2 regions of the Pseudoalteromonas sp. NGC95 genome follow, and region 2 is predicted to be linked to the other one. Evidence: predicted binding sites of a transcription regulator. Region 2 holds the regulator's gene; the other holds the start of a gene.
What was found. The regulator FliA, encoded in region 2, starts transcription of late flagellar genes. The targets are predictions, from matches to a motif close to CTAAAGNTNNNNNNNNNNNNGCCGATA.
Positions count from the first base shown of each region.

Region 1: pomA (flagellar motor protein PomA) is a predicted target of FliA. The motif match lies at 6,264-6,290, and genes of this name have one in related genera.

Region 1 is NZ_JADYWR010000032.1:5,066-13,980, reverse strand. It holds gene I6E70_RS19045 (ligand-binding sensor domain-containing diguanylate cyclase) at 1-2,854, shown strand, start outside; gene dxs (1-deoxy-D-xylulose-5-phosphate synthase) at 2,928-4,790, opposite strand; gene ispA ((2E,6E)-farnesyl diphosphate synthase) at 4,896-5,783, opposite strand; gene I6E70_RS19030 (exodeoxyribonuclease VII small subunit) at 5,786-6,028, opposite strand; gene pomA (flagellar motor protein PomA) at 6,350-7,117, shown strand; gene I6E70_RS19020 (flagellar motor protein MotB) at 7,120-8,040, shown strand; gene I6E70_RS19015 (hypothetical protein) at 8,192-8,680, shown strand; gene I6E70_RS19010 (DNA topoisomerase III) at 8,751-8,915, shown strand, end outside.
Region 2 is NZ_JADYWR010000005.1:190,944-199,858, reverse strand. It holds gene flhB (flagellar biosynthesis protein FlhB) at 1-873, shown strand, start outside; gene flhA (flagellar biosynthesis protein FlhA) at 946-3,057, shown strand; gene flhF (flagellar biosynthesis protein FlhF) at 3,079-4,560, shown strand; gene I6E70_RS06825 (MinD/ParA family ATP-binding protein) at 4,553-5,413, shown strand; gene I6E70_RS06820 (RNA polymerase sigma factor FliA) at 5,440-6,150, shown strand; gene cheY (chemotaxis response regulator CheY) at 6,191-6,574, shown strand; gene I6E70_RS06810 (protein phosphatase CheZ) at 6,592-7,365, shown strand; gene I6E70_RS06805 (chemotaxis protein CheA) at 7,381-8,915, shown strand, end outside.

The DNA of each region.
Region 1 (8,915 bases), on a different contig from region 2:
GCCTAGTAATGGTATTAATAAACTTTTAGTCGATTCTAGTGGCTTATTATGGGTAGGTACTAAAAGTGGCTTGGTAGTTATTAACCCTGCCACATTTGCAGCACAAGAGTTTAATATTAAAGGTCCGGTAAGAGATATTCTTGAGGACTCTAAAGGCAGCATATGGATTGCGGCTAATGGTTTATACTATGTAGATAGAGGGCAAGTTGATTTACGCACTCAAGTAAATGGTCCCCTACCTATTGTTAATGCTACCGTAATTACCCAAATTGTTGGCTCTGTTAGCCAAATGGCACTCTCTCCTGAAGGTATTTGGCTGGTTAATGATCGTCATTTATTACGCCTTACTAAAAACTCATCAGATTTCTCTAAACTACGTTTAGAGCTTACCGCTAAAATATCGTTACCAGAGCGGTTAGCGCAAACCATAGTGCACGATTTATCATTCTTAAACGGTAATTTGTATATAGCCTCTGAGCTAGGTGCATACTTTTTAGATTTAGATGACGAACTAAGACCTTTTCCTTTACCTAATGCAAATAACTCAGCCGTTTATAAGTTTATGAGTGATACCGATGGTGGCTTATGGGTTTCGACTTATGGACGTTTATTATTTAGAGATAAAACCGGTGAGTGGCAATGGGTAGAACCAAGCCAACTTGATCAAAGCATATGGTTTGCTGATATTTTTAGAGATGATAAAAATAACGTTTGGTTAGCAAGTTTTAGTGAAGGCTTATGGCTTGCCCATGAAGGGCGAGTAGAAAGGCATTCAGCTGTTTCAGATATGACCGAGTCTGTTATGGCTATCAGCCAAGCTCCTGATGGAAAACTGTGGGTTGCTAACAAAAGCGGCATTGGTTATTTCGATTTAGATAAAAGTTTTATTAATTTAGTTCCAAGTAGTAAATATGGATACGCGTCAGTACACGATCTACAATTCGATGGTGAACGATTATATATAGCCACGGGGCGCGGCTTATTTGTTTTTGAAAACAAGACACTCTATACCGTCCCTGGTCGAGCGCTTCGCGATAACCCGGTATTTGCAATAAGTCGCTCTAGTAAAGGCGGTTTTTGGATTGGTACCGGACGCGGTTTATATCGATTAAATTATGCTGGTTTAACGCCTTTTGCATATAACGCTTTTTTAGGTAGTAAGTTTATTACCTACGTATTGGATAAAACAAACTTTGGTGTGATTGGTACTAGTAAAGGCGCATATTACTTTACAGACCGTGGCATTGAAAAAATTGGTGACCAAACAACACTTGAAAGTGCATACGTAACTAGCGTGCTACATATAGATGGCGTGGGTATTTTAATCGGCTCTCTTAACGATGGGCTTTTTTACAGAAGTACGCAAGGGCAGTGGCGTCAACTCGATGCAGCTAATGGCTTACCGTATGGGTCTATATTTAGCCTAGAATATGATGAAAAGTTAAAGCATGTTTGGGTAAGCACCATGAAAGGTGTTTACAGAATGCCTGTAGAGCAATTTAAAACAGAGATAAAAAGCTTAAAAGTTGAAGAAGTGATTTCATCTTTTGACCGTCAACTCGATGGTAAAGCGAATCAATGTTGTAGTGGACTTGGGCATGATGCGGTAGCAGACACCGGCAATTCTATTTGGTACCCAAGCTTACAAGGTGTTGTTGAAATACCTAAAAATGTAGAGCTATTTGGTGTGCTTGCATTAAAGCCAACAATAGAAACAATAACAACACCACTTCGTCATTTAACCACCGCTGCGCTTGGTAAAAAACCATCATTAGAAACAGACGAGCGTGATATAACGCTAACTTACACAGCTATTGATTACTATGCACCAAACAGTATTGAATTTAGATATAAACTAAGTGGCTTAGATAGTGACTGGCGCTATGCTAATACGCGACGTGAAGCTATTTATACTAACTTGCCTCCAGGCTCGTTTTTGTTTCAATTAGAAGCGAAGCGCCAAGGTGAAGACTGGACTAAAGCGCAAGAAGTAGAATACGGTTTTGTAGTGCCTGAGCGCTTTGACGAAACTATTTACTTTAGGCTTTTAATTACCAGTGGCTTTATTTTGCTTTTCTACCTTATTTTTTGGGTGTTTAGAGCGCAAGAGCGTAGAAAACAAGAAGCATTAGAGGGCTTGATCACCGAGCGTACCTTAGAGCTTCGTCAAGCTAATGATAAATTAGGCCAAGTGAATTCACAGCTTAAATTAGTTAGTCACTCAGATGAGCTAACAGGGCTGCGTAGCCGTCGCTTTTTGTTTGATCAACTCCCTAAAGATATTGAACACTTTCAACGTAATTCACAATCGCTGCAGGCACAAGGCAAGTCACTGGTGCTGGTAATTATTAACTTTGATAATTTCAGCCGTATTAATGATGCCTATGGCCCAATTGCAGGTGATAGCTGCTTACAGCAAATGGCTGCATTATTAAATTCGCGTACGCAGGGTTCTGACTATGTGGCACGTTGGAGTGGTGATGAGTTTTTACTATTATTACGTGATTTTAAATGCAATAAAATAGACAGCTATGCTTCAGATCTTTGTAAAGTAATAGCGGCTAATTCATTCCAATTACCAAATGGAAAAACAACTAATATCACGGCATCAATTGGTTGGTCATTTTATCCATTACCACTTTTGGGTGGGCAGGTAATTAGCTGGGAAACATCTATTAACCTAGCTGATATTTCATTGCACCAAGTTAAAAAGCGCGGTGGTGATGGTGTTGCAAATATTACGTTTGATGATCAGCTTGATGCATTTGAGTTTGAACAAAATTCTAACGTTGATCAACAATTAGGTATTTTACAAAGCAATGGCCTAGCTGATATTAAAGTGTGGATGCGCTGATCAGCAATATTTGATATTAAAAAAGGAGCCTAGGCTCCTTTTTTAATATGCTCAACTTTAGATGTATAGGAAGTTAATTAATAAACGCTTTAATAGCGGTTAATATTCCTTGCTCGCCTAACCCCATTTCATCGTGCATTTCATCTTGAGTGCCGTGTTTAATAAACTCATCAGGAATACCTAAGTTAAGGATATTAATATCAGTTTTTTGCGTTGCTAAGAATTCGTTAACTGCAGAGCCGGCACCGCCAGCAATCGCATTATCTTCAAGCGTAACAATTACATCGTGGCTAGTTGCAAGCTCATTTAAAAGTGCGGTATCAAGTGGTTTAATAAAACGCATATTAACAAGCGTTGCATCTAATTCATCTGCAGCAAGCTGTGCATTTTCAAGTAATGTACCGAACGATAAAATGGCAATTTTACTGCCTTTCTTAATTGTATCTGCCTTACCTATTTCAAGCAGTTGCATAGTGCTTTCAATGTCTGCAGTACCTGCACTACCTCGAGGATAACGAACTGCAACAGGGCAGTTTGCTTTATAACCGGTGTATAGCATTTGGCGGCATTCGTTGGTATCGCTTGGTGCCATAATTACCATATTTGGAATGCAGCGCATAAAGCTTAAATCGTACGCACCTTGGTGAGTTTCACCATCGGCTCCAACAATACCAGCGCGGTCAATGGCAAATAATACAGGTAAGTTTTGCAGTGCAACATCATGTATTAATTGGTCATACGCACGTTGTAAAAAGCTTGAGTAAATAGCAACAACAGGTTTTAAACCTTCACAGGCAAAGCCAGCGGCTAAAGTAACGGCATGCTGCTCAGCAATAGCTACATCAAAGTATTGATCTGGATGCTCTTTAGAAAAACGTACCATGCCTGAACCTTCGCGCATTGCAGGCGTGATAGCCATTAACTTACTGTCTTGTTCGGCCATATCACATAACCAATCGCCGAATACTTTTGAAAAAGTAGCAGCACTAGGTTTAGATTTAGGTAGGCTAGTTGTGCTCGGATCGAATTTTGGTACACCATGATAGCCAATAGGATCGGCTTCAGCCGGTTTGTAGCCCTTACCTTTTTGGGTTTTTATATGTAAAAGCTGTGGGCCTTTTAAATTACGCATATTACGTAATGTATCTACAAGCATGTTTACATCGTGACCATCAATGGGACCAATGTAATTTAGGCCTAATTCTTCAAAGAAGGTACCCGGGATCATCATGCCTTTAATGTGCTCTTCCATTTTACTGGCAAGTTGCTTTACCGGAGGCACACCTGAGAGTAACTTTTTACTACCTTCACGAATGTTAGTATAAAAGCTACCTGATAAAATTCGAGCAAAGTGATTTGTTAATGCGCCAACATTTTCAGAAATCGACATTTCGTTATCATTTAAAATAATAAGCATGTCTGATTTTACATCACCTAAATGATTCATCGCTTCAAATGCCATGCCTGCGGTTATAGCTCCGTCACCAATAATGGCTACAGACTTTCGACCTTTACCTTCTTTTTGTGCAGCAATAGACATACCTAAGGCAGCTGAAATAGAGGTGCTTGAATGGCCTACGCTAAACGTATCGTATTGGCTTTCATCGCGAAAAGGAAAAGGGTGTAAACCGTCTTTTTGGCGAATGGTGTGCATTTGCTCGCGACGACCAGTAAGAATTTTATGCGGATAAGCTTGATGACCCACATCCCAAACTAGGCGATCGTCTGGAGTGTTATAAACATAATGCAGCGCAACGGTTAGTTCAACCGTCCCTAAACCAGACGCTAGATGACCGCTACTTTGCGATACTGAGTTGAGTAAATAATCGCGCAGCTCATTGCTAAATGCAGGGAGTTTGTCTTGCGCTAAGTCACGCAATTGGGCTGGCTCGTCAACCAAATTAAGTAATGGATACTTGCTACTATCAAGTGTCATGGTTTTATATATATCCTTCGCTAACATTAATTAATTCAAAGCTTTTACGAATAATTAATGTTGAGTAATAATGTCAGTGCTAATTGCAATACGTATGAGCAAAAATTAGTGGTCACGCTCAATTAGATAATTTGCTAGCGACGCAAGAAGTGTTGTGTCAGCATCTATATTTGCTAACGCTTCATGGGCTTGTTGTATTAAATTCTGCGCCTTTTCTTTAGCGCCTAGCATACCTAATAACGCCGGATATGTCGCTTTATTCGCGGCAATATCGGAGCCTTGTGGCTTTCCTAAAATAACTGTATCGCCTTCAACATCTAAAATGTCGTCGTGTACTTGAAATGCTAGCCCTATAGCATACCCAAAAACACTTAAATTTTCTAAGGTTTGTTGATCAGCCTTTTCACTGCACAGTGCACCAAGTGTAATTGCGCAATTAATTAGAGCCCCGGTTTTTAGCTTATGTATTCGCTCAAGCTCTTGTACGGTAATTACTTTATCTGTTGCTGCTATATCAAGGCCTTGTCCGCCAACCATACCCTGAAGGCCTGATGCGTGGGCAAGTGTAGCAATCATTTTTACTTGTGTTTGCGATGAGCATTCAAATTTGTGATTCGCAATAAGCTCAAAAGCAAGAGTTTGAAGAGCATCACCGGCTAAAATTGCATTTGCCTCGCCAAACTCTATATGACAAGTAGGGCGTCCGCGGCGTAAGTCGTCATCGTCCATTGCTGGTAAGTCATCATGGACTAACGAATAGCTATGAATACACTCAATTGCAGCAGCAAGTACGTTTAAGTCTTGATGGTTTGCGCCGAGCATTTTACCTGTGGCATAAACTAAAAATGGACGTAATCTTTTACCGCCATTAAATAATCCATACTGGGTGGCGTTCTTTACCGTTTCTTCTGTATCGAGAGGCTGGTTAAAATGCTGTTGTAAGGTCGCTACTACATCTTTTTGAGCACGTTCAATATGATTTTTTATGCTCACAGCTATTCCATATCATTATCAAAGTTTGTAAGTACTGACTTTTCGCCATTCCCCATCAAAATTGATACTTTTTGTTCTGCTTGCTGTAATTTCCCTGATGAAGCACTTGCTAATGCAATTCCACGCTCAAATTGCTTTAACGATTGCTCAAGCGATAAGTCACCTTGTTCCATGTCACTAACGATTGTAGATAATTCTTCTAGTGCTTGTTCGAAACTTAAGTTTTCAGGTTTTTTAGTCGCCATCTTTATTTCAGCTTACATAATAAATTTAGGGGTCAATTTTAGGGGGAATGCTAAACTAGGTCAAAGGATGATATTGGTTTTTTACCTTTATAACGTTAAATTATATTTCAAGTGCATTAATAAAGCCTTAATAGCGGTCTGTTGGTTTAATAAATCAATTGATAATTAGGTAGCCTTTATAACTTGATCTAAGATAGTGCTAAAGGCTGCTTTTTATGTTTATTTATAAAAATGGCTTAAGCAATTCAATATGTTGCCGATAAGCAGTTAATAATAAAAGTTTATGATAAGGCCATTAAGCATGAAACTTCTGGAGGAAATGTGGATTTAGCAACCATAATCGGGATCCTAGGCGCAATTGGCTTAATTGTCATGTCTATGTTTATGAGTAGTAGCGGTGAAATGGCTATGTTTTACAATACCCCGTCGGTGGTTATTGTATTTGGTGGTTCACTCTTTATTGTTTTATCAAACTTCACCATGTCGCAATTTTTGGGGATAGGTAAAGTTGTTGCCAAAGCGTTTATGTTTAAAATCGAAACGCCAGAAATACTTATCGAAAAAGCAGTAGAACTTGCGGATTCAGCTCGTAAAGGCGGTTTTTTAGCACTCGAAGAAGCTGAAATTCCAAACCCCTTTATGCGCAAAGGCGTCGATATGCTCGTTGATGGCCACGACGCAGATGTAGTTCGCGCTACACTTCAAAAAGATATTTCTCTAACCACGACTCGCCATGAATTGGGCGCGGGTTTATTTAAGTCGTTAGCTGATATAGGGCCTGCAATGGGTATGATTGGTACTCTAATTGGTTTGGTTGCAATGTTGTCTAACATGGATGACCCAAAGGCAATTGGTCCGGCAATGGCAGTAGCACTATTAACAACTTTATATGGCGCGTTTTTAGCCAATGTTGTGGCAATTCCTATTCAGGTAAAACTTGAACTGCGTAAAGACGAGGAAGCGATGAATCAGCGTTTAATTTTGGATGCTATTTTAGGTATACAAGATGGTCAAAATCCAAAAGTAATCGAAGGTATTTTGAAAAATTACTTAGCTGAATCTAAACGCAAAGTAGATACCGAGGAGTAACTATGTCTGATCAAGAGTGCAAATGTCCACCACCAGGTCTACCTGCATGGATGGGAACGTTTGCCGATTTAATGTCACTGTTAATGTGCTTTTTTGTACTCTTGCTCGCGTTTTCAGAAATGGATGTACTTAAGTTTAAACAAATCGCGGGCTCTATGAAGTTTGCTTTTGGTGTGCAGAATAAAATTGAAGTAAAAGACATCCCTAAAGGGACCTCTGTTATTGCCATGGAGTTTACCCCAGGCAAACCAGAGCCAACCCCAATAGAAACCATTCAGCAGCAAACAGTCGAAATGACTCAACAAATGTTAGAGTTTCAGGCTGGCGATGAAAGCTCAGCAGGCGGCAGGCAAGAACAGCGAGGGGATAAACGCGGTGGCGAATCTCGTAGTACCTCACAAGAAGAATCTTCTGAGCAAGCAACTTCAGCAGCCGATCAGGAGCAAACTAACGAGCTTGTTAAAAAGATAGCGCAGCAGCTTGAAAAGCAAATAATCGATGGCGCAATTGAGCTTGAGTCTTTAGGGCAGCAAATAATTATTCGCATTAGAGAGAATGGTTCATTTCCTTCAGGTAGTGCATTTTTACAACCTAAGTTTAAACCTATAATTCAAGATATCGGTGTGCTGTTAAAAGATGTACCCGGTGAAATAACAGTATCTGGCCATACAGATGATTTTCAGGTATCGAATGAGTTATATATTAATAATTGGGACCTATCATCAAAGCGTGCTGTAGCCGTTGCAAGTGAACTGCAAAAAGTCCAAGGATTTGATAAAACCCGAATGATGGTGGTTGGTCGAGCTGAAACACGACCACTTGTACCGAATGACACCGATGAAGATCGCCGCAGGAATCGCCGAGTAGAAATATCTATATTACAAGGTAAAGCAAAAGAGTCAGCTCCTATAGATGTAAGATAACTTTTATTGGCAAACACACTTATTTATCATAAAGTATGCTTTCTTTAACAAATGTAACGGAATAGTTTATGAAAAAGGTCGATAAGTTTAGTCATATGCCAGGAAATGGCGGTGGTAATGACGATGATGAAAAAAAACTTGATTAACTCTAATGCCTGAATGGTTTTTAAAGACTATATTGATATTAGATACTAGTTGGGTGTTTATTTTAAGCCCTGCTATTTTCATCTTTTATTTTAGAAAAGATTATTTGGCCCTGCGTTTCGCTTTAATTACAGCCGCTTTTTTTTTATATGGAACCATTATTCATCCTTACTTGAAAGAGTTTGATAATGGGATTTATGTTTATCGATACCTTGTTTGGGCCCTTAATGATATTGCTTGGATGGCACTCATCGCATATCTGGGTTTAAAAGATAAGGTTTATTTATGGCAATGCGTATTAGGTCAATTGGTTGTTATTATGGCACCAATTTTACAGCTATTTAGATTAGTCGACCGCCATTTATGGGATCTTTCTTATAGTACATACATTTATAAAACCTTATTGCCATTTATTAATATAGGCACCGTTGTTGTTTGTTATCTTCCGCTTATTTATATTTTAACAAAAGACAAAAAAAGCCCAGCTAGCCAATAGTTACAAAAAGTTCCCTCCTTTAAAATAGCTGTGCTAGACTACTGTTTATATAAACAGTGATGAGCAGGCTATGAAACTCTACATTGCAGAAAAACCTTCACTTGGACGCGCTATTGCTGATGCGTTACCAAAACCACATAAAAAATATGATGGTTATATAGAAGTCGCTAATGGCGATTGTGTATCGTGGTGTATTGGACATTTGCTAGAACAAGCAGAACCCGATGATTACGAT
Region 2 (8,915 bases):
GACGCTTTAATGTTTCCTATGGCTATGTTTGTATTAATTATAGTTTTGGCTGCATTTATTGGGAATACGTTACTAGGTGGTTTTAATTTTAGCTGGGAAGCCGCTGCACCTAAAGCAAGTAAAATGTCGCCAATGAAAGGCTTTAAACGTATGTTTGGCCCGCAAGCGGCTATTGAGCTTGTAAAGTCACTTTTAAAATTTGGTTTGGTTGCAAGTTTTGCTATATTTTTAATTAATACCTATTTTGATGAAATACTGCATTTAAGTTTAGAAAGTGCGCCAGGTAATATTATCCATGCCTTAGAGATTTTAGGCTGGATGTTTTTAGGCCTTTCATGCACTTTAATTATTATTGCGGCTATTGATGCACCATTTCAAAGTTATAACCATAACAAACAACTTAAAATGACAATGCAAGAGATTAAAGATGAGTATAAAAACTCTGAAGGTGACCCACAAATAAAAGCGCGTATTAGGCAAACTCAAAGGCAAATGTCGCAAAACCGTATGATGCAAGATGTCCCTGACGCTGATGTTATTGTTACCAACCCAACTCACTACTCAGTAGCATTAAAATACGATACAGAGCGCGCAGGAGCGCCAATAGTGCTTGCTAAGGGTATTGATGAAATGGCGATGCAAATTAGAAAAGTAGCAATAGGGAATGAAGTACCTATTTTAGAATCCCCTATGCTGACCCGAGCGCTTTATCATACGGCTGAAGTAGGAGAGCAAATACCCGATCAGCTATTTACTGCAGTAGCGCAAGTTTTAGCGTATGTATTTCAGCTTAAGCGCTTTAATAAAGGGCGCGGTAAACGTCCAACTAAGCTCAATAACAAGCTCCCAATCCCCGATGCCTACAAGTATTAAACCGTTAACTTAGTAACTTGGAATAGTTATTGCAAATTCTACGTAGTGTCAATTTTTTGAAATTGTAGAATTATGAGTTTTAAAGCGGTATTACAACAACTTAACAGAGACAAAAAAGACTATGCCAAAGGGGTAGGTACTCCTTTGCTTGTGCTTGCAGCCTTGGGAATGGTGATCTTACCGTTACCGCCATTTTTACTCGATATCCTTTTCTCGTTTAATATTGCCCTCGCATTAGTGGTTTTACTCGTGACTGTTTACACGATGAAGCCGGTTGAGTTTGGTATATTCCCCTCTGTATTACTAATCGCTACGATTATGCGCTTAGCGCTTAACGTTGCCAGCACTCGAGTTGTATTACTTGAAGGTCATAATGGTGGTGATTCTGCCGGTAAAGTAATTGAAGCGTTTGGCTCAGTTGTTATTGGTGGTAACTACGCTGTTGGTTTGGTCGTATTTTTAATTCTGATCATTATTAACTTTGTGGTAATTACTAAAGGTGCTGGGCGTATTTCTGAGGTATCTGCACGTTTCACCCTTGATGCAATGCCGGGTAAACAAATGGCAATTGACGCCGATTTAAACGCTGGTTTTATTAGTGCTGAGCAAGCGCGTGACCGCCGCGAGGAAGTAACTCGCGAAGCTGATTTTTACGGCTCAATGGATGGTGCGAGTAAATTTGTAAAAGGCGATGCCATTGCAGGTATTGTTATATTAATCATCAATATTGTTGGTGGTTTATTTGTCGGTATGATTCAACATAATTTGAGTTTTGGCAACGCAATGGAAGTATATACATTACTTACCATTGGTGATGGCTTAGTTGCTCAACTCCCTTCTTTACTGCTTTCAATTGGTACCGCGATTGTTGTAACACGTCAAAATGAGTCGCTCAATATGGGTGACCAATTTAAGAAACAACTAGGTAACGAAAAATCACTCTTTATTGCTTCAGGTATTTTGATCATCATGGGTTTAGTGCCTGGTATGCCGCATTTTGCTTTTTTAAGTTTAGGTGCGTTACTGGGTTATTTAGCTTACTACACACAGCAAACTAAGTTAAAAGCCGCTGCAGCAGAAGCCGAAGAGGCCGCCAGTGGCGGAAGCGCTGCAACAGGTATTGCCAATAAACAAGAGCAAAAAGAACTTGGTTGGGATGATGTTCAACAGGTTGACGTAATTGGCCTAGAAGTAGGTTATAGATTAATTCCGTTAGTGGACCAATCACAAGGTGGTGAGCTACTTAATCGTATTAAGGGTGTACGTAAAAAGCTTTCTCAAGAGCTTGGTTTTTTAGTACCACCTGTTCATATTCGCGATAATTTAGAGCTTGACCCTAATGCTTACAGAATAACGCTAATGGGTGTTTCAACCGGTGAAAGCGAACTTAAACATGGCGACGAGCTAGCAATTAACCCAGGGCAAGTATTTGGCCCAATTAAAGGGGTTGAAACCAAAGATCCTGCGTTTGGCCTTGATGCAGTATGGATCAAGCCTGATCAAAAAGATGAAGCGCAATCACTAGGTTATACCGTTGTAGATTCAGCAACTGTAGTTGCCACTCATATTAGCCAGTTATTAACTAACAGTGCGGCGTTGTTACTAGGGCATGAAGAAGTTCAAAACCTGCTTGATATGCTTGCTAAAAGCCATCCTCGCTTAGTAGAAGGACTAGTACCTGATGTGTTGCCATTAACTGCAATTGTAAAAGTGCTGCAAAATTTATTGAATGAAGGTGTAGCTATTCGCGATATGCGCTCAATTGTTCAAACTCTTGTTGAGTATGGTCCGCGTAGCCAAGACCCTGATGTATTAACGGCTGCAGTGCGTATTTCTCTGCGTAGGTTAATTGTTCAAGATGCGGTTGGTATGTCATCAGAAATCCCTGTCATAACCTTGGCACCTGAGTTGGAACAGATGTTGCATCAGTCATTACAAAATGCAGGCGATGAAGGTGCCGGTATTGAGCCTGGACTTGCAGAGCGACTTCAAGTGTCATTGACACAAGCGCATCAAAATCAAGAAATGGCCGGTGAACCTTCTATATTGCTAACGTCAGGAATGTTACGCACTGTGTTATCTCGTTTTGTTAAGTACACCATTCCAGGATTGAGAGTGATGTCTTATCAAGAGGTACCAGACGAAAGACAGATCAAGATTGTTAGCTCTGTAGGCCAACAATAAGATTTTAACAGGGGTTGAATCATGAAAATTAAACGTTTTTTTGCTAAAGATATGCGCACAGCACTTAAAGAAGTTAAAGATGAGTTAGGTGTTGATGCGGTTATTATGTCAAATAAGAAGCTGGCTAACGGTGTAGAAATTGTAGCGGCAGTTGATTATGACAAAGCAGCCCCTAAAGTAGCAGCGCAACCACAACGTACTGCAGAGCCGCGTGCTCAAGTACCACAGCAAAGTGTGCATAATTTTGTAAAACCAGAGCCTCAGCGTGCCAAACCAGAGCCGCAAGCAAAAGTGGCTGACAGCCTACAGGCTTTATTAGAGCGCCAATCACCGCGTCCTCGCTCCCCTGAACTTGCATCAATGTTTTCACAATCAGGTATTGATACTACCGATAACTATCAAGAACCAGTTATGGAACAGCGTACTAAAAATATGTTTTCTCCTGAAAATGCAGCGCCAGTTCGTCCACAAACTCAAGCGGATAGCTTAGGTTTTGATGATTTAGACAGCGACTTTGATGATTTAGATAGTCCAGTAACTGCTCGCCAACAAACACCCAATAATGAAAGCGAAGAAATGACAACAATGCGTGAAGAAATGAACGCAATTCGTCAATTGCTTGAGCATCAAGTATCGGGCTTAATGCAGCAAGATATGGCGCGTCGCGATCCAACACGCGCTTGCATGGTTGACCGCTTAGTCGGTATGGGTATCGATAAAGAAGTAGCGCAACAAATAGCATGTTTTGTACCTGATGATGTATCTCGTAAGCAAGGCTGGAAAGCGTTGTTAACGATGGTCGAAGATCAAATGCAAACAACCAATAATGAAATACTTCGCCAAGGTGGTGTATATGCGTTAGTGGGTCCAACAGGTGTTGGTAAAACAACAACAGTTGCTAAGCTTGCAGCGTTAGGCGCACAAAAATATGGCGCTGATAAAGTGGCCTTAATAACCACTGATACATACAGAATTGGTGCATATGAACAGCTTGCTACTTACGGCCGTATTATTGGTTGTGGTGTAAAGCAAGTTAAAGATGCTAATGAATTAGCTGAAGTTTTATATCATTTACGAAATAAACGTCTAGTATTAATTGATACAGCAGGTATGAGTCAGCGAGATTTACGTTTAACTGAGCAGTTAAACACGTTAATGCGTAACCAACGTGTGGATATTCGCAGCTACTTAGTACTAAGCGCGACGGCACAAATTAATGTATTACAAGAAACAGTACGTCACTTTAAAAAAGTACAGTTAAGTGGTTGTATTTTCACTAAGTTAGATGAATCATTAAGTTTGGGTGAGATTATTAGTATTGCGATTCAAAATCGCCTTCCAATAGGGTATCTTACTAACGGTCAACGAGTGCCAGAAGATATTCGTGTTGCAAATGCTGAAAAACTAGTGAAAAAGGCTGAGCAGTTATATTTAAAAAGAACAAAAGCACAACATTCAAGGCACCAAGCAGTGGCGCCAAGTACAGTAGGGATGTATGATTAACACAGTATTAGATCAAGCAAGCGGCCTGCGCAAAATGAGTCAAAACAATAACAACGGCGTAAAAGTTATCGCTGTAACCGGTGGTAAAGGTGGGGTGGGGAAAACAAATGTTTCTCTAAATACCGCTATTGCACTAGGGCAACAAGGTAATAGAGTATTAGTGCTGGATGCTGACTTAGGTTTAGCAAACTGTGATGTGATGCTTGGTTTACGTGTAGAGCGCAATTTATCACACGTTTTGTCAGGTGAATGTGAGCTTGACGAGATTTTAGTTGAAGGGCCTGCTGGTATTAAAATTGTACCCGCTACATCGGGCTCGCAAAGTATGGTTGAATTATCGCCATCTGAGCATGCCGGGCTAATTCGTGCATTTAGCGAATTGAATACCGAATTTGATATTTTAATTGTAGATACAGCCGCTGGTATTTCAGACATGGTGCTAAGCTTCTCACGAGCAGCACAAGATGTAATGGTTGTTGTGTGCGATGAACCAACATCAATAACCGATGCTTACGCACTTATTAAAGTATTAAGCCGCGAGCACGGTGTTTACAAGTTCAAAATTGTTGCCAATATGGTCCGCAGCATGCGTGAAGGCACTGAATTGTTTGCAAAACTATCTAAAGTTACCGATCGCTTTTTAGATGTTTCAATGGAGCTAGTAGCAACGGTTCCTTATGACGAAAATATGCGTAAAGCAACACGTCGCCAAAAGGTGATTGTTGAGCTCTTTCCAAGTTCGCCAGCCGCTCTCGCGTTTAAAGCGCTGGCGACAAAAGCAGTTAAATGGCCAATACCAAATCAACCATCTGGGCATTTAGAGTTTTTCATTGAGAAACTAGTAAACGGCTAATTATGACAACATTGGTGAATAGAGCTATGGGATATCAATCAACACAAAACTTAAATGTGATTGTTGAGAAACATGCATCGCTTGTTAAAAAAGTGGCATGTCATCTAATTGCTCGATTACCACCTAGCGTTCAGCTTGATGATTTAATTCAATCAGGAATGATAGGTTTAATAGAAGCTTCAAAAAACTTTGATGCAACAAAAGGCGCAAGCTTTGAAACCTTCGCCGGTATTCGTATTCGCGGGGCTATGCTTGATGAAATGCGCCGTGGTGATTGGGCTCCTCGTTCAGTACACCGTAAAAGCCGACAAGTTGCAGAAGCAATTACTGGGCTCGAAAGCAGTCTGAATCGCGAACCAACAGATACAGAAGTTGCTGAAAAACTTGAAATTTCACTCAATGAGTACCATCATATTTTAAATGATGTTAATACCAGTAAAGTATTAGGCATAGAAGACCTTGGTGTAGATGAGGATGTTATTACTCCCGTAGGCCAAGATTTAGCGCTAGACAAACCTTTTAATAATGTTAAAAATGATCGGTTTAATGAGTCTTTGCTAAATGCAATAAAGTCATTACCAGAGCGTGATGCAATGGTACTTTCTTTATACTATAACGATGAAATGAATTTAAAAGAAATAGGACATATACTCGATGTAAGCGAATCGCGTGTAAGTCAGATACATGGTCAGGCGATGATTAAGCTTAAAGCTAAAATCAATGACTGGATAAACTAGTAGTAAGTAAACTAAGGTTAATACCTCACTGGGGGATGTTTTGGATAAAAACATGAAAATTCTTGTAGTTGATGATTTTTCAACGATGAGACGAATTATAAAAAACCTATTACGTGACTTAGGTTTCACTAATGTTCAAGAAGCTGATGACGGGTCTACAGCTTTGCCTATGTTACAAAATCAAGTATTTGATTTTGTGGTTACAGATTGGAATATGCCGGGAATGCAAGGTATTGACCTTTTAAGAGCAATTCGTGCAGATGATAAGTTAAAACATATCCCTGTATTGATGGTAACGGCAGAAGCTAAAAAAGAACAAATAATTGCTGCAGCGCAAGCTGGCGTTAATGGTTATATTGTTAAGCCATTTACAGCTGGAACATTAAAAACTAAATTAGAAAAAGTATTTGAACGCTTAGGCTAATGATGGGGGAGAGGCTTATGTCAGCACCAGCTGCGCCTCAAATAACGTTAGAACAAGCTCGTCAACTCGTCATTTATTTAGAAAACGATGAGCAAGATAAAGCTAATCAGTTGATTTTAGAGACAGCTTCGCAAGAGCAGTCTAAATTATTTGCTGAAGTTGGGAAGTTGACTCGTCAACTGCACGAAGCACTTAAAAGCTTTGAGCTTGATACTCGCTTAACTAACATAACGACAGATGCGATTCCAGATGCTAAAAAGCGGCTTAATTATGTTATAGAAATGACAGAAAATGCGGCTAATAAAACAATGGATGCTGTTGAGGCTAGTTTACCTATAGCTCAGCAACTTGCAGATGAAATATCTCATATCAAACCGACATGGGATCGTTTAATGAGCCGGGAAATTGAGCTTGGTGAGTTTAAACAACTTTGCCATAGTATCGATAAGTTTATGAATAACTCTCATCATAAAACGGATGAGCTTCAAAGCTTAATGACAAATGTACTAATGGCTCAAGACTATCAAGACTTAACAGGTCAAGTTATTCGCCGTGTTATAGAACTTGTTAGAGAAGTAGAAGAAAGCTTACTTCATCTTTTAACAGCGTTTGCTGAACAAGATGACAGTGACAACACAGCGAATAAAGTAGAACAACAAAAAATAAAAGAACCAGTTGCCACACAAACTTTAGCAGGTCCTGAAGGCCCTATTATTGATAAAGAATCGCGTAATGATGTTGTGTCTGATCAAGATGAAGTCGATGATCTTTTATCAAGTTTGGGCTTCTAAGAGGAGAGTAACTGCATGTTTGAAGTCGATGAAGATATTTTACAAGACTTTCTTGTAGAGGCAGGAGAAATCCTAGAGCTTTTATCTGAACAGTTAGTTGAACTGGAAAATAATCCAGAAGATACCGAGTTACTAAATGCCATATTTAGAGGCTTTCACACTGTAAAAGGTGGTGCAGGCTTTTTAGCTATGACAGAACTTGTTGATGCTTGCCACGGCGCTGAAAACGTATTTGATTTACTACGTCAAGGCGTGCGAACGGTCAATTCAGAGTTAATGGATGTTATTTTACAAGCGCTCGACACCATTAATGAAATGTTCGCGACTATCCAAAATAGGGATAAGCCAGAACCAGCAGATCCTGAGTTACTTCAAACCCTCCACATTTTGGGCCTACCTCCAACAGAAGCCGAGCTTAACGGAGTCGCTTCAGAAACTGACGTTGAACAACCTCTTGATGAAGTAGTTGATACGCCAATAGCTGATGAGGAAGATCCATTTGCATTTGATGAAATGTTTAGCGGAACTCCTTCGGTTAGTGATGCTGAAATAAACGAAATCACTGAAGATGAATTTGAAAACTTACTTGATGAACTACACGGTAAAGGACAAGGTCCTGCAGTTGAAAAGCCAGTAGCAAGTAGTAGTGATTTTAATGGTGATATTACTGATGATGAATTTGACAGCTTATTAGACGAGTTACATGGAGTTGGCAGTTTTGGTGAGGTTGCGAGTAAAGCACCTGAGCAAAGTAGTGCAGTTAAAGCACCTGTAGAACCAGCTAAACCAGCGTCAAATACTGCTAATTCATCAGATGATGAAATTAGTGATGATGAATTTGAAGCGCTTCTTGATGAACTTCATGGTAAAGGCACTGCACCTAAATCAATAGAAAGCACTCCTGCTGTGAAACAGCCCAATATTCCAGCTAAACCAGCTGCAAAAGCGAGTGTGCCTGTAAAAAAACCAGAACCTGTAAAAGCACCCGTTTCTAAACCGGTAGAAAAACCGGTAGAAAAACCGGTTGCTAAAGCAGCGCCAACAACGCCTAAAAAATCAGCGCCACCAGCAGCAGAGACGACAGTTCGCGTAGATACAAAACGACTTGACCAAATTATGAATATGGTTGGTGAGTTAGTACTTGTGCGAAATCGTTTGGTTAGTTTAGCGACCAACTCAGACAGTGAGGCAATGGGTAAAGCAATCTCTAACTTAGATGTAGTGACTGCTGATATTCAAGGCGCGGTTATGCAAACACGAATGCAACCAATTAAAAAGGTATTTGGTCGTTTCCCTCGCGTAGTACGCGATTTAGCACGCAGCTTAAACAAAGACATTGACTTACAACTTGTAGGTGAAGAAACCGATTTAGATAAAAACTTAGTGGAAGCACTAGCTGATCCGCTTGTGCATTTAGTTCGAAACTCAGTTGACCACGGTATTGAAATGCCAGCTGTTCGTGAGGCTGCAGGTAAACCTAGAACAGGTAATGTTACTTTATCAGCGTCTCAGGAAGGCGACCATATTTTGTTGACCATTAAAGATGATGG